DNA from 2 places in the Holdemania sp. 1001095H_141210_F2 genome. Region 2 is predicted to be linked to the other one. Evidence: a T-box and tRNA genes for the amino acid it is inferred to sense, from the RefSeq annotation. Region 2 holds a T-box; the other holds one or more tRNA genes.
The links. A T-box is a leader RNA that pairs with one kind of tRNA and senses whether it is charged. The one in region 2 lies ahead of alaS (alanine--tRNA ligase), so its partner is inferred to be a tRNA-Ala.
Positions count from the first base shown of each region.

Region 1 (7,958 bases), on a different contig from region 2:
GTGTCTTTTTCGCCAAACCATTGGCGATCTTTCTGGGAGCGGGCAGCGATACGTTGAGCTATGTAACGGAATATCTCCGGATCATCGGCGGCTTTGGCTTTTTCTTCATCGTTTCCTATTCGTTTGAAGTGTTGATCAAGGCGGATGGTTTTCCGCAGTTATCCACCTTCGGCGTGCTGCTGGGCGCGGTGACGAACATTGTGCTTGACGCATTGTTTGTCTTTGGCTTCCATTGGGGGCTGGCGGGAGCGGCCTGGGCGACCGGGATCTCGCAGCTGCTGACCTTCCTGGTCTTTTTCAGTCATTTCCTGTTCAGCCGGAAAACGCATTTTCATTTCACCCGGTTTTCGCTGGAGCTGTCGCAGTATCGGCGGATTGTTCCGATCGGCATCGCCGACTGCATTACAGAACTGTCGGCCGGAGTGATTGTGTTTGCGTTTAATCATCAGATTCTGACGGTGATCGGAACCTCGGGCGTGGTCAGCTACACGGTCATGACGTATGTTTACAATCTGGTCTTAATGGCGTTTGTGGGCATTGCGCAGGGATGTCAGCCGTTGGTCAGCTATGCGCTGGGGCAGCAGGATTCGAAAACGATCAAATTGGTCTATCGTTATGGCATGACAGCGGTCGCGCTGACTTCGGCGCTGTGCTTTGGCGGCTGCTGGATTTTTACGCCGCAGATCGTTTCGGTTTTCATCCAGCCGCAGGAAACGGCATTGTTTGGCAGTTCGGTAGCGGCGTTCCGCCTGTATTCCTTTTGTTTTCTGATTATGGGGTATAATGTGCTGACTTCGGGATTCTTCGTCGCGCTGGCGAAACCGAAAGCGGCGCTGACCTTGTCGCTGGCCCGGGGGATTGTCGTAATTTTGATCAGTCTGCTTGCGATGTCGTCGATTTTCGGAGCGTTGGGAATCTGGCTGACGCCGACGGTGAGCGAAGGCGGATGTCTGGTCTTGAGCTTTATTCTGTTAAGCAAAGCGAAGTCAGGGGCAGCGGCATAGAACCGCTGCTTTTTTCATACAATGAAGCGATGAAACGATTAAAACGAAAATGCTGGGCAACAGGGAGCTTGATTGTCCTGTTGATCGCCGCTCTGGTGATGCGGGCGTTCAGCCGCGCGATCACAGTCATGTCGGATACGCGTTTAAACGGAATGACAATCGTGATCGATGCGGGACATGGGGGAAAGGATCCGGGAGCACGGAGTCAGGCGATTGACGAAGATGAGATTAATTTGAAGACGGCGAAGAAATTGCAGCGGCTATTGGAGGGGGCAGGCGCGGAGGTCATCATGATTCGTGAGGAGGATGTTGATCTGGCGCCCGCCGATGCGAAGAATGTCAAGCGGGAGGATTTAAAAAGACGGGTTGAAATTATGAATCAGCCGCAGGTCACGTTGTTTGTCAGCATTCATTGCAACATCTCGCTGGACAGCCGGGTACATGGCGCAGAGGTGTATTATCAGCAGGGCAATGAAAATTCGCATCAGCTGGCCGCCGCTGTTCTGGAACGGCTGCGGCCGGTGACGAACTCCAAGTTTCAGCCCAAAACCGGAAATATCTTCATCTTGAAACAGACGACATCGCTGGGAATTCTGGCCGAGATTGGATTTTTATCCAACGGTCAGGATTTGACTGCGCTGCAAAAAGAGGAACATCTGGATGAAATCGCGTATGCGATTTTTCAGGGAATCGACGATTTTGTTAAGATTCTGGAATAGCGCGTCTGCCTGTCTTTTGTGAAATTGAATGGAAGGGGCTGCCTGCATTTTGTCTTGCAAAAAAATTGTATGTAAAAAAAACAAAAAATTTTAAAAAGTTGTTGACACTTTATTTTCTCCGTGGTATATTTATTAAGCATTCGATGGGAAACAGTTAATTGGGCCTGTAGCTCAGGTGGTTAGAGCGCACCCCTGATAAGGGTGAGGTCGTTGGTTCAAGTCCATTCAGGCCCACCATCGAATTTAAATATACATGGGGTATTAGCTCAGCTGGGAGAGCGCCTGCTTTGCACGCAGGAGGTCAACGGTTCGATCCCGTTATGCTCCACCATGTTAATGAGATTATTGGGATATCGCTAAAAGTAGCGCATCCCTTTTTTGTATATAAAGGAGCTTATAAAGAGCCTGTGTGAGGCACGCTGAGGATAGGGCTGCCAGTTCTTCGTTGAATAGGGATCGTTGTTTATAAATAAGATTAGAAATGAAGTAAACTTAAAAATAAAAGTTGATCAGGAAAATAGAGTTTGCGGATCATAGATGAACATGATTTCAAGCAGAGATGGACGGCCATTAAAGCAATATCGGCAGTTTTATTGTTAGCTTCATATTTAAGCTGTTAGGGTTGGAAAGAGTCGAAGCAACAAATAAAATCTTTCAATAAAGGCTGCATTTGATCAGAAAGGACTTCATTGTCATCGAAATTAGCATCTGCTTAAACGTTATGTTTTAAATAATCGGAGGTCAAAAAAGATGAGTCGTATATTGATCGCAGAAGATGACAAAGCAATTTGTCAAATATTAACTGATTTTCTGGAAAGTTAAGATAACTCCAGAAATTCATTTAATAGAAGAAGAAATTTTCATCGCTTCCGATAAAATGGCGCTAACACGAGTTTTTCAAAATCTCATTGTTAACGCTGTTCATTCAACTGCTGGGAATCTGAACATAAATTTAATTTTCAACGATGAACAGCTGATTATCAGTATCCAAAACTCGATCAAAGAAGATTCCAGTCTGGATTCAACGCGGATTTTTGATCGTTTTTATTCAGGGGATTTTTCTAGAAGTAATGGTAATTCAGGTCAAGGGTTATATATCGTCAGAAAATTATTGATGCAATTAGGTTGTGAAGAACCAAGGGTAACGATTACAAAGAAATCTTTTGAAATCATCGTTAATTTAACTAATCTTTATGAGATAGAAACAAACATATCGACTGGATAACTGTTTGGAAATTTCCATGGCCATTTTGTTCTTCCGCTCAAAATCACAAAGATGCCGGGAAAGACATCAAAACTTTTTATAAGTAAGAGCCAGTTTCATCCAAAGCTGAATTTATGGAGGCAACCTCTGTGGTTTCATTTTACTTTATTTACGTGATTGTAATTTTAATGATCACTCTGCCTTCTCAGCTTCAAATCCAATCCCACCGGAGAATGCAGAATAAGGACTACCCTGATACCCATCTCAACCAGCTCGCCGGTCAGGGATTTGTTTGATCTATTTTTGAATTAAATTTCTCAATTCACATGTTTGCGCTGGTGTTTTATGAGTTAGCCGATGAAACCGCCTTTTACCTTGCTTTTTATACAGCTGCCGCTTTCCAAATGGGGGATAGTGAAACGGATTGGAGATTATTATGGGAAATTTGAAAATCGGAAGAAGTTTTCCCCATCTTTCCTATCGTTTGTGTGTGCAGAATTATGAAGAGTGTGGATTGATGCCAGGCAGGCTATAACTGAAATTGAGGCTGGAACGCAAAAGATCAAAATCAAAGCTTTCCAGCCTCTTGTTTTCCATGCGATTAAGGATGGCTCTCTGCCGCTGCGGCGGCCTGAAGGATTTTCTGTATCCGCAGTTTCAGATCGGCGGAAACCGACGTCCGTTTGCGGGGAGCCTGTGAAGGATCGAGGACAATGAGCGAGATCTCTTTCTCGATCTGATCATTTTCCTCACATTGCACAAGAATTGTTGTGGTTCCCGGGTTCTTTGCGCTGATCAATCCGGTTTCATCGACGGTGGCGATCGTCTCGTCGTTGCTGTGGTATCGCCAGGTCACCGGATTGGCGTTGTACGGAAATGGTTCGATGGCAATTTCGCTGGTTTTTCCAACTCGCAGGATGATCGACGCTCCGCATTCCATGCCGGTAATCGGAACAACCCGCGCTTGCAGATACGCCTTCGCGATCTCATCAATCCCTTTCCGCATTCGCAGCACTTCGCTCTGGACAAGCTCACGATCAGAATTTCGGGCATAGGTTGCGCTGCCATAGCGGTCGATTTTCATCTTCGGCCGTTTCAGCGACTGAACTAACTGATCCACGGCTGCTTCGGATTCCGCAGATAAGCTTTGAAGCAATTTGGCTTTGTTGATATCCCGAATGCCCTGCTTCAACATTTTATACCGCGGCGATTCGTAAAAATGATCGCCAACTGAATCTCGTTCCGCAGGATAAATCAACCACGGATCTCCCGGCTCAAATGTGCGGTAGGATACATCGGTCAGCGGATCCTCAACCCAGCCGTCCCATGACCACCTTAAGAAGCCGTCGGTTCCCTGCTTCATGGTGTACCACATCGTCCAGGCGGTGTCGGCCATATCGGAGATTGTGTAGGCGCTGGGATATTGTCCGGTACAGGTGTAGAGCGTTGTTAACAAGCCCTGTTCCTGACGATGCAAGGCCAGCTTCCGCATCGCGTCCGACTTGTCCTTGACGTTGATCAAACTGACGGAAATATCGTCAATCCGATCCAGAAACGCATCATCGTCCAGGTCGGAATAATTCATCGCCGAGGCGATTTTAAAGGATTTCCCAGCCTCGCTGCGGATCCCTTTTATCAGCTCGACGCAGGGCTGCAGGACTTCCATTTCCCGCTCGTCCATCGAAATATACGTGAGATCAAACCAACCCTTTTCCACCGTGTGCCGCAGGAAATCTTCCAGAAACGCCGTCCAGGCTGCCTGCCAGTCATCGCTGCCGGGCGTCAGCGTCAGCCGTCGGGAAGTGCCGCTTGCTTCGTCAACAACAGTGACAATGTTGCCCCAGGGAGCGATGCTGTAAGCTTTGATCTGTCCCCGGCCGGTCTGCGGATCGAGGACGCCTGCCTGAATGGCCAGCTCGATCCACTGATCAAAATCGGTATAATCGAAACTGAAAGTTCCATCCGCAGTTTGGGTCCAGTGAATCATCGACGGATCACTGTCATAGGACTGGTGGTTCCAGGCTTCTTCCACTATCGTGGCAATCACGCCGCGCCCGCCCATCTGCGCATATTCCCGCAGCTGATCAAGCAGGTAATTTTTATGTGCGTCGCTAAACGGCGTTACCCCATAATAGCGGGCGGTTGTGTAGGGATGCTGCCACAGCTCAACCTGTGTCGCTCCTGCCTGCGGGTCCGGCGCGGTCAGATCGAGAACTTCAAAAGTCAGTGTCAGCTGAACGGGAGAATGATTGGCGGAAGTGACATTCAGCGTCCCGGTATAGACGCCAGGGGCAGTGTCCCTGGGAATCGTCAGCGAGATCCAGGCGGATTTGAGCTGCTGAGCTTCGATCGACGCGGGTTCGCCTTGATGGATCACGTCAGGATAAGCGATGACGGGAGCTTCCGGATCCCCGCTGCCGATATTGGCGAGCGTTTCCCGCAGCCAGCGGATATCAACATTTTCCGCGCTGATGCGGTGATTGCCGCTGCTGAAATCATCGCAGCGGATTTCCACCTGCTCCAGTGGCTGACTGCCTGCCCAGACCGTGACTTTAGCGTCCAGCACATCGTTTTGCCAGACGGTGTCCGTCCACTCGCTGAGATCGGATTGGCGGATCGCCGCATAATCCGACTGCAGAGTATGGCGGTAAGGGGTGTCGAAGACGGCGCCCATCGTCCGATCCGGTTCTGTCGGGGTTTCAGCCAGTATTCTTTGAGAACTGGCGGCGCTTGCCCCAAACAAGGCAAGGGAGAAGCATAGCGTCATAAAGCGGCGTAATCTGTTTTTCATAAGTCTCCTTTCGCTTGAATTTCCAACGGGAGAGCGGAAATCTTTTTGATTCTGACTTTATTATACCAATAAAATCCAGAGCACCCTATCTTAAATTATGAAGCTTCCCGATCTGCTCAAGCGGGATCAACGTGAGAGAAATTCATGAGCCGCCAGGGGGAGAACGAGTAACAGATCACTGTATAAAAAACAGAGCTTGAAAAGAAATTGCCGGGTGTTATAAGAACGGCTTTCTTCTGCGCGGGTTGCATCTTATGCCAAAGTGGAAGATCCAGCGCCAAGCGAGGCTGTCTTCCAATAAATTCTGATCGGCTGGAAAAAAGGAAGGCGGCTGAGGAACAGCCGCATCCGCGAATCACCAGAGGCGGCTCAAAAAGCAGGATGTGTCTTTATGTACTGAATTCATGTTGTTTTTACTTAAATCCAGCTCTGGATTTCTCGGTTCAGATTGCCGGAACGCGAAATATTTGATATACTAAAAGTTATTGAGAATAAATAATTATAACTGCGAAAACAGGCGAACAAAGCCTGATCGGCGGCGAATAAAATTGGATCTTAAATCATCTGCGAAGATCAGCGGCAAGGAGTGAAGGAATGAAATCAGCGGGCATTACGAGGAAAAAACAAGCATCCTTCTGGGGAAAAATCGGAATGATTTTTCTGCTCTTTTTTATGTGGGATTTTCCTGCCGTGCAGGCTCAGAAAAAACGTGTTGTCCGGATTGCCTATCCGCTTCAGTCTGGTTTGACGCAAATTGAGGAAAATGGTAAAAAGAGCGGCTACACCTACGAATATTTACAGGAAATCGCGCAGTATACCGGATGGGAATATGAATTTGTCATCGGCTCCAACAGTGACGACGATCTTCTGGCTTTGATGGATCAGGTGGCGGAGGGCACGATCGACTTAATGGGCGGGATGATGTACTCGGAATCCATGAAAGCAAAGTATGACTACTCGGCATACAGCTACGGCATGGTGGAAACTGTGCTGCAGGTGTCGGCGGAAGATACGCGGGATATCGTGATTGATTCGCGGATCGATCAGGATCTGACGGTCGCCATTCATGAAAATTCGGTTGCCCGGAAGAACGAATTTCTTGAATTCTGTGAAATCAATAAGGTCAATCCCCGGCTGGTTTATTATAACGATGATCAGAATGTTCTGGAGCTGCTGCAAAACAAAGCTGCGGACGCGGTGCTGAAAACAAGCGCTGACCGGGTCGAAGGACTGCGGACAATCGCCCGTTTTGCCCCCAAACCGTATTATTTCATCGCTTCCAAAAAGGACACCAGCGGTCTGATCAAGGAACTGAACTATGCTTTGCAGAACATTGAACAGTCGGATCCCTACTTTTCCACGCGGCTGGAAGAAAAGTATTTCGGGAATTTAACCAACCGGCTTGTGCTCTCGGACAGTGAGAAAGCGTATATTGATAAGACGCAGAGCGTGCGCGTGGGCTATCTGCGTGATTATCCGCCGCTGGAATTTGAGGATCAGGGCCAGCCGGCCGGGATTGCCGTGGATTATCTGCGCTCAATCAGCGAAAAGACCGGCCTGACGTTTGAATTTGTTCCGGCAGACTCGACGGCGCAGCTGGATCAAATGGCGGCTGCGGGCGAAGTGGAAATGATCGCCGGGATGACTTATGACTATGATCTGGCCCAGAAGCGAAACCTCGGAATGACGCGGGTCTATCTGAATTCCCAATTTGTCGCGGTTTTGAACAAACGCATTGACGAAACCAATTTGAGCGGCAAGGTCATGGCTCTCAGCGAAAACAGCGGATTGGTTGATGGGGAAGACACGGCGCTGACGCATGTCTGCGCTTCGATGCAGGATTGCGTGGAAAGTGTATATGAGGGTCAGGCCGATTACACGATCGCCGACGGCTATGCGGCGCAGTATTATCTGAATCAGCCCAAATATAACAACCTGCGGCTGATCCCTTTGACCGCGCAGACGCACGAGATCTGTTTCGGCGTCGCCAACCGCGGCAATCAGGAGCTGCTGACCCTTTTGAACAAAGTGATTCTGTCGACCAGCGATGAGGAAACACAGTCGCTGATTTATAAGAATACAGTTTTCCATCACACGATGACGTTGACGGATTTTATCCGTGAGAATTCGTTGACGGCGGTGACGTTGATCAGCGCGGTCGGCTTGCTGATCATCCTTGTGCTGGCGTATGCCGGCCATCAGCGTTCGAAAATGAATCGTGAGATTTCGCTGGAGTTGGA
Region 1 is NZ_JADNPO010000037.1:13,580-21,537, reverse strand. It holds gene I2G61_RS14905 (MATE family efflux transporter) at 1-1,004, shown strand, start outside; gene I2G61_RS14900 (N-acetylmuramoyl-L-alanine amidase) at 1,034-1,723, shown strand; tRNA gene I2G61_RS14895 (tRNA-Ile) at 1,884-1,960, shown strand; tRNA gene I2G61_RS14890 (tRNA-Ala) at 1,979-2,054, shown strand; gene I2G61_RS16820 (HAMP domain-containing sensor histidine kinase) at 2,601-2,948, shown strand; gene I2G61_RS14880 (glycoside hydrolase domain-containing protein) at 3,529-5,718, opposite strand; gene I2G61_RS14875 (transporter substrate-binding domain-containing protein) at 6,370-7,958, shown strand, end outside.
Region 1: it has a tRNA-Ala gene. The T-box ahead of alaS (alanine--tRNA ligase) is inferred to sense a tRNA for this amino acid. The anticodon was not compared.

Region 2 (7,958 bases):
TTTTCCTTATCTATCGCATAGCACACGGTGACGCTCGACTGCAGCTTCATGCCGGCGGCCAGACGGTTGTAGAACACGCCCGCGACCAGCTGCATATCGCTCGGCTTGGCCGCTTCATACTGAACAATCGAAGCCAGCGTAAACAGCTGGTGCACGCTCAGCTGCGACTGCGCGAACTGATCCGCAAACTCATTGTAAACCTTCAGCGTCTGATCCAGTATCTTGCGGGTAATCTGATCGGCGTCGGCGTCGACAAAGAAATTGTAGGTTTCCGGAAACAGATAGCCTTCTAATAAAATCCGGCTGTCCGCGTTGAAGATTTCCTCGGTTAAAAACGGATAATCACTCATCAGCGAACGAACATAGCTTTCATCGTTCCACAGCGCCAACATTTCATCCTTGCTGCAGCGCGTCGTCTCGCCGATTTTTTCAGCGATATGCTTCGCCCAGTCGCCCTCGATGAACGTTAAGCGCGTGTCGTTAACGACCGCCCCGTGGGAATCGTTGAGCACTTCAAAAATCTCCCGGACTTCCCAGCTCGGATCCAAGATGTACGTGCCGGCTTTGATGTTCGTCAGCTTCGCCAGCTTGACACTGATCTTCGCCGCCCAGCCGCTGCGGATCACGCCCTGATCTTCCAGGTTCTTAATGACCCGGTTGAGCGATTCGCCCTGACTGACGGTAAAGGTGATCTGTTCGCTTTCCGAAGCGGCCGGCTTCAGCTGACCGTTGTAAAAGAAAATCCCGCCCAGAACCAGGCCGGCGCATACGACCAGCACGATCAGTACGGCGGCCAGTCCGTTATTCTTTTTGCGCCGTTTATTCTTCGACTTCGGCATCGTCTAATTCCTCGACAAAAGCCCCGAAGACTTCCTCGATCATGCTCCACTCCTCGGGATCCTCAACCGGTTCCATTTCGCCCTCGTCGGTGTAGCTGCAGGCGAAAACCTCGCCTTCCTCATCCTTCGGATCGGTGAACAGCACATAGCTTTTGCTGCGGCTGTCGTCGTCGAAGGTGAACAGGATTTCCATTTCTGTTTCCGTGCCGTCTTCTTCCGTAATTAAAATTTTATTTGATTCCAACATCGCTTTTTCCTCCTTTTTGCGATTCAAATGAAAGAGTGCATTGCTGCACTCTTAGCGCTTCTGATCTAAATAACTCTGCAGGATTTGCACTGCCGCCATCTGATCGATCACCGCTTTGCGCTTTTTGCGGGAAACGTCCGCAGAGATTAAGATTCGCTCGGCCGCCGCCGTCGTCAGCCGTTCATCCTGCAAGATGACCGGCAGGCCGCAGGCTGCTTCCAGCTTCGCCTTGAAATCCAGCGATATCTGGCCGCGGATCCCGACATCGCCGTTCATGTGCTTCGGCAGGCCCAGTACAAACTTCACTGCACCCAGCTCCTTCGCCAGCTGCACCGCCCGGGCGCAGGCCGCGTCGTAATCGTCATCCGCAAACCGGAACGTTTCCACGGTCCGGGCAATCATGCCCAGGGGATCGGAAACCGCGATGCCCAGCGTGCGGCTGCCCAGGTCCAGCCCCATGATCCGTTCCATTACTTTTCTTCCAGGTAGGAACGCACCAGTTCCTCGATGATTTCGTAACGCTCGACCGACTGAATGATGCTGCGGGCGTTGTGATGCGAGGAAATGTAGGCCGGATCATTGGAAATCAGATACCCTGCCAGCTGGTTCACTGCATTGTAGCCTCGTTCTTCGAGCGCTTCTTTTGTCAGCCGGAGCACCTGCTTGATGTTATCTCTGCGGATCTCCTCTGACTTAAAAGACATCGTTTCGGTAATTTGTTTTGACATGGATATCCCTCCTTGAATTCATTTTAGCGTAAACTGCGGAAATTGGAAAGGGATTTTCAAAGTTTTGAGCGAATCAGCGCAAAGACTTCGTCCACTTTGGAACCATCCTTGCCGCCCGACTGCGCCATGTCCGGCCGGCCGCCGCCGTTGCCCTGGCTCATCTGGGCCGCCATTTTCACGAAATCTCCGGCTTTTATGCCCTTGGCGATCGCTTCCTTGCTGCAGGCGCAGACATAGGTGACCTTGCCTTCCGAAGGATTGGCTAAGAAGATGAAAGATTTTTCACACTTATTGCGCAGCGTTTCCGCCAGATTCTTCATCGCCTGTCCGTCAAGTCCGGAAACCTCTTCCAGAATGATATTCAGACCGTTGACCGCTTCCGCATGATTGACCATGTCGTCTGCTTTTAAGACCATCATTTTCTGGTTCAGCTGCCCGATTTCTTTTTTCAGCGCCGCGTTTTCTTCCAGCACGCCCGCAACCTTTTCACTGACGCCGTTAAGGCTGTTCATCTTCAGCTGCGCGGCAATCGTTTTTAACACGTCCTGCTCGCTGACAAACTCCTGATAAGCCGCATAGCCAGTCTTGGCGGTGATCCGGCGAATGCCGGAGCCGATGCTTTCTTCGCTGACGATTTTGAACACACCGATATCCTGCGTATTGTGGACATGCGTGCCGGCGCACAGTTCCTTGGAAACCTCGCCCATGGATACGACGCGGACTTCATCGCCGTATTTTTCATCAAACAGCGCGATCGCGCCGGAATGTTTGGCTTCTTCAATCGCCATGACTTCGGTATGGACCGGAAATTTCGCCATGACAAATTCGTTGACCAGCGCTTCGACTTCCTTTAACTGCTGATCGCTGACCTTTTCAAAATGCGTGAAGTCGAACCGCGCGTAATCCTGGCAGACATAAGAGCCGGCCTGGGCGATGTGATTGCCGACGATCTTCTTCAGCGCGCTCTGCATCAGATGGACGCAGGAATGGTTGGCCATCGTGCGGATCCGGCGCTGGACGTCGACCTGCAGCTGCAGCTTCATGCCTTCCTTCAGCACGCCGTCGACGACTTTCACATGATGCATAAACTGCTTGTGCGGCGCTTTCTTGACGTCGAGCACTTCGCAATCCGCTTCGTCGCAGCGCATCGTGCCGCCGTCGGCCACCTGTCCGCCGCTTTCGGCGTAGAAGCAGGAACGGTCGAGGATGACCTCGCCCTCGTCTTCCAGTATCGCGACGCGCACGCCGTTTTTAAACAATCCGGTGATCGTTCCGGTATCGCTCATTGTTTCATAGCCCGTGAATTCAAACGGCGCCGTGAAATCCATCAGATCCGCCGACTGGCTGGCCATCGACTGCGCGTCTTCACGCGCGGCCCGGGCACGTTCACGCTGCTTCGCCATCTGCGCCTCAAAGCCTTCCTCGTCGATCGTATAACCGCGCTCGCCGGCGATTTCTTTCGTCAGCTCCAGCGGGAAGCCGTAGGTATCGTACAGCTTGAAGACGACCTCGCCGCTCAAGGTTTTCGCCGCTTCGGCTTTGGCCAGCTCCTCATTGAGCAGCTTTTCACCGTTGGCCAGCGTCGAGTGGAACGCTTCTTCCTCATTCTTAACCAGCTTGGCGACAAATTCCGACTTTTCTAACAGATACGGATAAAAATCCTTCATGTTGTCGGCGACGACGTCGACCAGCTTGTACATAAACGCGCCGTTAATGCCTAATTTAATACCGTAGCGAACCGCCCGGCGCAGCACCCGGCGCAGCACGTAGCCGCGGCCCTCGTTGGAGAACATCGCGCCGTCGCTCAGCGCGAAGGTCACGGTGCGGATATGGTCGGCAATGACGCGGTACGCCATTTTATATTCACCTTCATACGGATGCTTGGCGAGCTTTTCCGCCGCGCGGATGATCGGCAGGAACAGGTCGGTATCAAAGTTCGTTTCCCCTTCCTGGATGATCGAAACTAACCGTTCCAGTCCCATGCCGGTATCAATGTTCTTGTGCGGCAGCTCTTTATACAGCTTGCGGTCCGTTCCCGGCCGGCAGTCAAACTGACTGAACACGACGTTCCAGACTTCGATGTAGCGGTCGTTCTCCATTTCTTCAAAGAACAGCTTTTCGCCTAACCCCTCCGGGTCATACTTTTCGCCGCGGTCATAGAAAATCTCGCTGTCCGGTCCGCCCGGCCCTTCGCCGATCTCCCAGAAGTTATCTTCGGTTTTTAAGATATGGCTTGGATCGACGCCGCACACCTCGGTCCAGATGCGGTAAGCTTCCTCATCGTCCGGATAGACAGTGACATACAGCTTGTTTTTGTCAAAGCCGATCCACTTTGGCGAGGTTAAAAATTCCCAGGCGAACGGGATCGCGTCCGCTTTGAAGTAATCGCCGATCGAGAAGTTGCCGAGCATCTCAAAGAACGTATGATGCCGGGCAGTCTTGCCAACGTTTTCGATATCGTTGGTGCGGATCGACTTCTGCGCGTTGGCGATCCGGTTGCAGGCCGGCTTCTCGCTGCCGTCGAAATATTTTTTCAGCGCCGCGACGCCCGCATTGATCCACAACAGCGTCGGATCGTTATGCGGGATCAGCGAAGCTCCCGGTTCAATCATGTGACCTTTGGATTGGAAGTAGTCCAGAAACATCTGGCGTACCTGGTTGCCTGTTAATTCTTTCATGTTTGTTTCTTCCTTTCTTTGTCTGATGCGTCTGCCAAAATAAAAAGCGCCCTGAAACTCCAGGAACGCTTTACTCACGCGGTACCATCCTGATTCATTTCTTTTCTTCAAAAGAAATGCCCTCATTTCTCTTTAACGCAGAGCACACGTTGCTTTGGGCAAACTCGGAAGCGGCTTCGATCAGATTCCATGAAAACTTGCACCGCCGTTTTCTCTCTGCAATGGAACAGCCTGATCTACTCTTCTTCGTCATCGTTTTCAAAACTATCGAAATTATACCACACTGTTTCCCACGTGCCAACTGTTTCCGTGCATTTTGCGAAAAGATAGCTGCGGTAGGCCAGCTGTACAATCGCGGCCAGGATCGGCGCCAGAATGATCCCGATCATGCCGAAGAAACAACCCCCGGCCAATAGCGCGATCAGCGTATAAACCGGCCGCAGGTTCATGACCTTTTTGAAGATCAGCGGCTGCACCCAGTTGGCTTCAATCTGCTGGATCAGCCACAACAAGACACCCAATACCCACGGGATCTGACCGGTTGCGAAATATTGCGCAAGCAGGATCACGATCTGACCGACCGTTGCGCCCAGATAGGGAATCAGATTGAACAGCGCAAGCATGATCGCGTAGAATACGGCGTTGGGTACGCTGAAGATCAACAACAGCACCGACACGGTGATCATTAAAAACAACAAATCCAGCGCCAAGCCGCGCAGATAGTGGTAGACGACGCGCGAGCTGGTTTTGTAGAAAAGCAGCCAGTGCTGATAGGACGGAAGCCGTTTTTTGAGAATGCGCCCGAAGGCTTCCATGTCCAGCGCAATGAAATACGCACCTAAAAAGCTGACGCCGAAAAACGACAGCCGGTCGACGGCGCTGCGGGTCGCGCTCATCGCCGCCTCATAGCCGGCCGTGAATACGCCATGCCAATCCAGCTGCCCGGCCCAGTGAAAGAACTCGGTCGCCGCCAGCTGTTCTCTTAACCGGCCCGCTTCGCCCAGCAGCTGCGACCCCTGCTCCATCACTAACGGCACCATCATGCCGATGCCCAGAACCAACAGCCCGAGGAAACCGAAGTACACCAGCGAACAGCTGATCCCCCGGGGAAACGGCAGTTTCTCGACAAACGGCTCAAACAGAAACACGATCAGACAGGAGAACAACAGCGGCGACAGCGCATGGAAGACGGCCATCAGCACAACATCCCAGCCTAACATTCTGAGCACGATCATCACGATCAGCACGCAGCCAAACAGCTGCAGCCAGCGTTTCCAATCCGTTCGTTCAAACAGGTCTTTCATAAAAGAGAAACCCCGCAACGACGGGGTTAGTGTTCAAGATCCATCTGGTGCATTTTGCGGATCAGCTTCTTTTTACATTTGCAGGCCTTGTAATAAGCGTCGTCGAGTTCATCTTCATTCGCAAACGCGACCACCATGCCGGCAGCCATACCGGCCATGAAACCGAATAACCATTTTTTCATACGTTCCACTCCTTTTGGTGTTAGTATGTCCGCAAGCGGATAAACTTATGCTTAAAATTCCGGATTCAGCATCGCCGCGATCCGCCGGGTAAGCGTCGTTGAGCGCAAATGATGTTCCTGGCTGGCAATCCCGCGGATCAACGCGTCCTTCTCGCCTAAGAGAACCAGTGATTTTTTAGCGCGGGTGACGCCGGTATAGATCAGCCGCCGCTGAAGCATGATCCCATAATCACGCACGACCGGCATGATGACGATCGGATATTCGCTGCCCTGGGATTTATGCACGGAAATGCAGTAGGCGTGCGAAATGTTGAGCAGGTTATCCGAGGTGTATTCAACGAGAATTCCTTCGAAGTCGACGATCAGCCGGTTTTTGCCGGCTTCGTCCTCATTGGCGTAAACGATTTCCACGAGCATGCCGATATCGCCATTGTAGACGTCGTCATCCGGCTGGTTTTTTAATTGTAAAATTTTGTCGCCCTCGCGGAAGGTGCGGTAGCCCACCTTCCATTCACGCTTGCCCTTCTCCGGCGGATTCAGGCATTGCTGCAAAGCGGCGTTCAGCCGGTCGATCCCGGCCGGTCCGTTGTATTTGCTGGCCAGCACCTGAATGTCCTGAATATCGTAGCCCTTGTTGAGCGCCGACTGAACGACGTTGATGACCTGATCCTTGATCTCGTAAAGTCCGACCGGGAAAAACGCCACGTCGCCATGACAGTCCAGTTCCTCCGTCTGGCCCTGACGGATCTGATGCGCCAGCGTGATCACGTCGCTGCCCTCGCTCTGGCGGAAGATCCGTTCCAGCCGGACTAACGGAAACAGCTCGGAGGTGATTAAATCCTTCAAGACGCAGCCGCAGCGGACCGAAGGCAGCTGATCCTCGTCGCCGATGATGCACAGCTTCTTGACATGCACCGAGGCTTTGCACAGCGCCGCGAACAGCCAGCTGTCGACCATGGAAAATTCGTCGATGATCAACAGATCGACGATCAGCGGATCCTGTTCCGTCTTGGTAAACGTATTCGATTCCAGATCCCAGCCCAACAAACTGTGGATCGTAAACGTATCGGTTTCCGTCAGCTCAGCCAGCCGTTTCGCTGCCCGTCCGGTCGGGGCGCAGCAGGCGATCCGCTGGTACGGATACAGTTTTTTAAACAACGCGGTCAACGCCCGCACAACGGTTGTCTTGCCCGTTCCCGGGCCGCCGGTCAGGATCATCGCGTCATGTTCAAAAAACGTGTGGATCGCCTCCAGCTGCGCTTGATCGTAGGTGATCGCCAGCTTTTCCTGCAGCGCATCCAGCTCAAACTGCAGCGTTTCGGGATCGACCGGTTCCAGTTCTTCAAACGGAAACAGCGTCAGAAACTGCGCGATCTGGACCTCCGCGTCATATTGATCGACATGATAGATCCGCCCTTCTTCTTCCACTAACCGTCTTTGTAAAAGCAGCGATTCCAGCAGTTCGTCAAAATCATAGGTCAGACCGGCGCACTGACGTTTCATCTGATGCGCCAGTCCTTCGCGGCTGACAAACGTATCGCCGCTCTGCATGTTCATCTGATCGACCAGCGCCACCATCGCCGCTTCCAGCCGGCGCGGATCCTCCAGCTCAAAGCCCAGCGACATCGCGACCTTGTCCGCCGTCGCAAACCCGATGCCGTCGACCTCATCGACCATCCGATACGGATTTTCCTGGATTTTCTCAACCGCTTCCTTACCGTAGATCCGCTCCAGCTTCATGACGTTGCGCATCCCCAGACCATGAGCGACAAAGAACTGGATCAGATTTTCCAGATCGTCGTCGCTTTCTTTTAACCCTTCCAGAATCGCTGTCCGGCGCTTGCTCGTCATTTTCGGCACGCTGTCCAGCACAGTTGGGTCGTTTTTAATCCGATGAATCGCGTCTTTACCAAGGGCCGCCACAATCGTTTCGGCATATTTTTTGCCGATGCCCTCAAATAACGGACCGGACAGAAAACG
Region 2 is NZ_JADNPO010000004.1:58,560-66,517, reverse strand. It holds gene mltG (endolytic transglycosylase MltG) at 1-839, opposite strand, end outside; gene I2G61_RS03900 (DUF1292 domain-containing protein) at 820-1,086, opposite strand; gene ruvX (Holliday junction resolvase RuvX) at 1,138-1,557, opposite strand; gene I2G61_RS03890 (IreB family regulatory phosphoprotein) at 1,557-1,814, opposite strand; gene alaS (alanine--tRNA ligase) at 1,871-4,492, opposite strand; T-box leader at 4,551-4,754, opposite strand; gene I2G61_RS03880 (AI-2E family transporter) at 4,729-5,796, opposite strand; gene I2G61_RS03875 (hypothetical protein) at 5,823-5,978, opposite strand; gene I2G61_RS03870 (ATP-dependent RecD-like DNA helicase) at 6,030-7,958, opposite strand, start outside.